Regions from separate parts of the Candidatus Macondimonas diazotrophica genome, predicted to be linked through region 1. Evidence: predicted binding sites of a transcription regulator. Region 1 holds the regulator's gene; the other holds the start of a gene.
What was found. The regulator sigma-54, encoded in region 1, starts transcription at its own class of promoters, with help from an activator protein. The targets are predictions, from matches to a motif close to TGGCANGNTNCNTGCTT.

Region 1 (3,071 bases):
GCATCACGATCCAGCCGCGCACCAGCCAGGATGATGCAACGCCATGAGCTGCGTGCTGGAAGCGGACACCCTCACCAAGCGCTACCGCAACCGCTCGGTGGTCAATGAGGTCTCGCTCCGTGTCCAGGCAGGTGAAGTGGTTGGCCTGCTGGGCCCCAATGGGGCCGGGAAAACGACCATGTTCTACATGATGGCGGGCCTGGTCCGACCGGATCGCGGGCGTATCATGCTGAGTGGCGAGGAAATCTCCGATCTTCCGATCCATTTGCGCGCGCGCCGTGGAATCGGTTATCTGCCCCAGGAAGCCTCGGTCTTCCGCCGGTTGACGGTGGCAGAGAACATTCTGGCGATTCTTGAACTCCGGCCCACGCTATCGGCGACGGATCGCAAGCGACGCTGCCAGTCCCTGCTGGAGGAGTTTCACATTGCGCATCTGCGTGACTCCCAGGGCATGAGCCTCTCGGGTGGCGAAAGGCGACGACTGGAGATCGCCCGCGCCCTGGCCGCCGAACCCAGCTTCATCCTGCTCGATGAGCCTTTTGCGGGCGTCGACCCCATTTCTGTCGTGGACATTCAGCGGATCGTGACCCACCTGCGCGATCGCGAGATCGGGGTCCTCATCACCGATCACAATGTCCGCGAAACACTTCATATTTGCGAGCGCGCCTATATCCTGAGCGAAGGCTCCATCATTGCCCAAGGTGAGCCTGATCAGATCCTGGCCGATAAGACCGTAAGGGAAGTCTACCTGGGCCAAGCATTCCAACTTTGACAGCCTTGCGCCCCACAGCCCCTTCGAGGGAGTAGAATCCGAACAATGATCGCTGCCAACCATTCGTCGTTCCTATGAAACAGACACTGCACCTCAAAATGGGCCAGCGTCTGGCCATGACCCCTCAACTGCAGCAGGCAATCCGCCTGCTCCAACTGTCGTCGATCGAATTGCAACAGGAAATCCAGACCATCCTCGATAACAATCTGATGATCGAGAATGGGTCAGCCGAGGGAAGCGACACGGCCGAGGACGCAGCCAGCGACTACCAGGAGACTGCAGGGGATTCGATGACCGGCCTTGATGCGTCAGCCGAAGCCCCAACCGATGCGCGCGGTGACGACTTAGACCTGGCGTGGGAAGACCCATGGTCGCAGGGCGAGGACACGGTTGCCGGCAGCGGGGAAGCCTGGGACTTCAATCAAACACCCAGTCAGGACGGCGGCGAGCTGCGAGATCATCTGATCTGGCAGATGCGTCTGGGCCACTTTTCCGAAACTGATGAGGCCATAGCGCTTGCCATCATCGACGCCATCAACGATGACGGCTATCTCACCGAGTCGCTCGATGCACTGGTTGGCGAGGTGGGTCCGGACTTGGCCACCGAGCCGGCTGAAATTCTTGCGGTTCTGCAACGGATTCAAGGTTTCGATCCCTTGGGTGTCGGCGCCCGTGACCTGCGCGAAGCGCTGCTGTTGCAGCTCAAGGCGATTCAGCCCAGCGACGTGCTCCCACTTGCGTGCGAGCTGGTCGAACATCACCTGGATCTGTTGGCCAACCGAGATTTCGCCACGCTTCAGCGCCGACTCAAAACGACGGAGGACGGATTGCGAGCGGCGATCGAATTGATCCAGCGCCTCAACCCACGTCCAGGGGCACAGATCTCTCAGAAAACGGCGGGATACGTGATACCCGATGTGATTGTCCGCCGTTCCGGTACGGGTTGGCGAGTCGATCTCAATACGGAAACCACCCCCAAGCTACGCATCAATCGGCTGTATGCCTCCCTCATCAAGCGTGCGGACAGCAGTCGCGACAACGAAACGATGCGTCAGCACCTCCAAGAGGCGCGATGGTTTCTGAAGAGTCTCCAGAGTCGCAACGAAACGCTGTTCAAAGTGGCCTCCAGCATCGTTGAACGCCAACAAGCCTTTTTCGATCACGGTGAAGAAGCCATGCAACCCATGGTGTTGCGCGAAATCGCCGAAGCGGTCGGCATGCACGAAAGCACCATTTCCCGCGTGACCAATCAAAAATACATGCATACCCCACGCGGCATCTTCGAGTTCAAGTACTTCTTTTCCAGCCACGTGACCACCGTCGACGGTGGCGAATGTTCCGCTACTGCGATTCAGGCCATGATCCGCAAGCTCATCGCGGCAGAAAACCCGCGCAAACCGCTGAGCGACAGTAAACTCACAGAGATGTTGCTGGGAAATGGAATCAATGTCGCCCGACGCACGGTTGCCAAGTATCGCGAATCCATGTCCATTCCACCTTCGAACGAACGCAAGCGACTGGTTTGAAGGGGCTGATTACCAAGGGGATGCCAGATGAAAATTGATGTTACCGGCCAGAATATCGAAATCACGACCGCCATCCGTCAATACGCCGCCGAGAAGCTCGAACGCATCCAGCGGCACCTCGATCAACCGCTGGACGCTCATATGGTGTTGCGGGTCGAAAAGGAACGCCATCATGCCGAAGCCAAGATCCCGGTGAACGGCAGCACGCTATTCGCCGATGCCACCAGCGAAGACATGTATGCGGCGATTGACGCCTTGGCCGACAAACTCGACCGCCAGGCGCTGCGTTACAAGGACAAGAATAACGATCACCATCCCCGGGAAGCCCGAAAATCCGAGATTCATAACCAATAGAGCGCCTAGCCCGGTCAAGCCTGCATGCTGCCAGGCTTGACCGCTTCCTTCCCGAGATCGCCACTTCGCAAGGTAACCCCTCTGATGAAGCTTTTGATCCTGAGTGGTTTGTCTGGCGCAGGAAAGAGCGTGGCCTTGCACATGCTGGAAGATCTTGGTCTTTACTGCGTGGACAATCTGCCGCTGTCCTTGCTCGAGGCACTCGTTGAGGATTTCTCCCGGCATGGGGATTTCTCCTCCCAGGGCGTCGCGGTCGGCATCGATGCGCGTTCTCGTGCGCCGGAACTGGACAGCTTCGGCGAATGCCTGGCTCGGTTACGTCGGCGGGGTGTGGATGTCGAGACCATATTCCTTCAAGCCGAACCGGATACGCTGCTCAAACGTTACAGCGAAACCCGGCGGCGTCACCCGTTGAGCAG
Region 2 (3,071 bases), on a different contig from region 1:
CACGCGACGGGCATCTTCGGCAAGACCCCGCGGCGGCGAGTGGACTTCGTGCTCGAAGGCGGGGCCCTGGAGAGCGACGGCGAAGGCACGCTGCTCACCACGACCTCCTGCCTTCTGGATCCTCATCGCAATCGCACCATCACCCAAGACACCGCCGAAGCGCAGCTGCGTGACTCCCTGGGGATCAAGCGCGTACTGTGGCTTACCCAGGGGCATCTGGAAGGCGACGACACGGACGGCCATATCGACACCCTGGCGCGCTTCGCAACACCCGATACCATCGTCTATCAAAGCTGCGACGACTCCGCGGACAGCCACTTCGCGTCGCTGCAGGCCATGGCCCGGGAACTGGCGGCGCTGCGCCAAGCCGATGGCGCGCCCTACCATCTGATCCCGCTGCCCCTTCCGCGCCCGGTCTACGACGATGCCGGTCACCGGCTCCCGGCAACCTACGCCAACTTCCTCATCATCAACGGCGCGGTGTTGTTGCCGATCTACGGCGATCCGGCCGATGCGGTGGCGCAATCGCGTCTGACCGAGGCGTTCCCGAATCGAACCATCGTGCCGATCGACTGCACCGCTCTGATCCGCCAGTTCGGCAGCCTTCACTGCGTCACCATGCAGCTGCCCGCAGCGGTTCCGGTTCGCGCGCCCGAACCGGCTGCCCGACTCCCACACCCTTAGCCCGAGCGCTGCCGTGCAAACCTTCCCGCGCGGAATCGACCTCAATGCCGACATCGGCGAAGGCAGCCTCGCCGACGCTGAGCTGATCCCGTTGGTCTCGTCGGTCAACATCGCCTGCGGGGCCCATGCCGGCGACGACGCCACCATGGCCCAGGCCGTCGCCCGCGCAGCCGCGCAGGGCTGTGCCATTGGCGCCCATCCGGGTTACGCCGATCCTGAACATTTCGGCCGCCGCACCCTCGACGTGCCGGCCCCGGCCATCTACCGGCTGGTCGGCGAGCAGATCGACGCCCTGGCCCGCCATGTCGCCACGGCCGGCGCACGGCTGACCCACGTCAAACCGCACGGCGCACTCTACAATCAGGCAGCGCGAGACATCGAACGCGCGATGGCCATCGCCGAGGCCGTTCATGATACGGATCCGCATCTGGTGCTGGTGGGACTCGCCGGCAGCGCACTGATCGACGCCGGGCGCAAGGTCGCCTTGCGCACCGCCCAGGAAGCCTTTGTCGATCGGCGCTATGAAGCTGATGGAAGCCTGACCCCGCGCAGCCATCCGGATGCCGTGATCCGCCATCCCGAGGATGCTGCCCGGCAGGTCCTCACCCTCCTGCGTTCCGGCCGGCTCATTGCCCGGAACCGGAAAGCCATCGCGCTGAGCGCCGATACCCTCTGCGTCCATGGTGACAACCCTGCCGCTCTTGACCTGATCCGGCAGGTGCGCCAACACCTTGCCCTGGCCGGCATCGCCGTGCGACCGGTACCGCTGACCCCATTACCGTAACACCCCGGACGGGCCGCCCGTGGCGTCACCAGGAAGCCGCAGCGCATGGACCGGATACCGACAGCCGAGGCGGTCGTGTTGCCGACATTCGCCAGGGCGGACCGACCCATGGCATCGACACGGGCCACCACCGGGCACCATGGATCCGCTTCAAATAACGGATTCAGAACAGGATTTCCCAGACGGCGCGCCGGACTCGGCACCGCTGGCGCGTTTTCTGCAGGATCACGCACGCATCCGCATGCTTGCCGTTATGCATCGCGATGCATAACGAATCAGGAGGACGAATGATCCAGACCGCTCACTGGCAACTGAAGGGACAGGTCGGATTGACCACCGGCGATGCGGAAACCATCGACGACAAACGGATCGATCTGCTCGAACAGATCGACCGGACCGGCGCCATCGGTCAGGCGGCCAAGGCCGCCGGCATGAGCTACCGCGCTGCCTGGAACACCGTCGATACCCTGCGCAATCTGGCTGGAACGCCGCTGGTGACCACCCAAAGCGGCGGCCGTAACGGTGGCGGCACCCAACTCACACCGGCAGGCCGGCGTCTGGTCGATACCCATCGGCTGGTTCAGGAACATCAGCGCCGTTTTCTGATTCAGCTGCAAACGCGGCTGGATCATCCCGACACGCTCACGCTGATCAGGCGGCTCGCCATGAAAACCAGCGCCCGCAACCAATTCTTCGGCACCGTGACGCGCATCCAGACCGGCGCCGTGAACGCAGAGGTCGAAATCGCGCTCAACACGCACGATCATTTGGTCGCCATGATCACCATGGAAAGCCTGGCGGAGCTCAGACTGGCGCTCGGAAGCGAAGTCTGGGCACTGGTCAAGGCGCCGTCGGTGCTGATCACGGCGGATGATCCCGGGATCAAGCTTTCGGCCCGCAACCGGCTGTGTGGCACGGTGTCGCGCATCACGCTCGGCAGCGTCCATGCCGATGTGGTGATCGACCTGCCGGGCGGCGCCATCATTAGCGCCATCATCACACTCGACAGCCTGGATGGCCTCGCGCTCACCCCCGGCAGCAGGGCCTGCGCCGTATTCAAGGCTGGCAGCGTGATCCTGGGCGTCAACGCGTGACGGGTCTGTCCCCATCCAAACCATCGTCAAGGAGAATCCCAGGCGGCACTCTGCTATCGCCACGGCAATGGATCGGCGCCCGTCTGCACCTCGATTTTTGACCACGACCGCCAGCCCTGAAGGAGTTCCGTCATGCGCCAGTCCGTCCTGCGTCGCGCCGCGCTCGCCACGCTGTTGCTCCTGATCATGCCCGCCGCGCAGGCGGCCGAAGTGGTGGCAGCAGTGGCCGCGAATTTTGCCGCCGCCATGGCGCGAATCGAACCGGACTTCGAGCAGGCCAGCGGCCACCAGCTCACGGTCGTGCTCGGCTCGTCGGGCAAGTTTCTGCAGCAGATCCGGCAGGGCGCGCCATTCGATGTGCTGCTGTCGGCCGACGCCGAACGGCCCGCGCTGCTCGAGCAGTCCGGTCTCGGCGTGCCGGGCTCGCGCTTCACCTACGCCATCGGCCGCCTTGTACTGTGGAGCCCGCAGCCGGACGCCTTCACCGATGGCAAGGCCTATCTGAAAGC

Region 2: the regulator sigma-54 is predicted to act here: its motif matches at 1,675-1,691, upstream of E4680_RS06130 (TOBE domain-containing protein).

The regions. Positions count from the first base shown of each region.
Region 1 is NZ_SRIO01000002.1:5,230-8,300, reverse strand. Features, by position in the region: gene lptA (lipopolysaccharide transport periplasmic protein LptA) at 1-47, shown strand, start outside; gene lptB (LPS export ABC transporter ATP-binding protein) at 44-772, shown strand; gene E4680_RS01575 (RNA polymerase factor sigma-54) at 847-2,298, shown strand; gene hpf (ribosome hibernation-promoting factor, HPF/YfiA family) at 2,326-2,652, shown strand; gene rapZ (RNase adapter RapZ) at 2,737-3,071, shown strand, end outside.
Region 2 is NZ_SRIO01000006.1:60,115-63,185, forward strand. Features, by position in the region: gene E4680_RS06120 (agmatine deiminase family protein) at 1-684, shown strand, start outside; gene E4680_RS06125 (LamB/YcsF family protein) at 698-1,468, shown strand; gene E4680_RS06130 (TOBE domain-containing protein) at 1,756-2,562, shown strand; gene modA (molybdate ABC transporter substrate-binding protein) at 2,695-3,071, shown strand, end outside.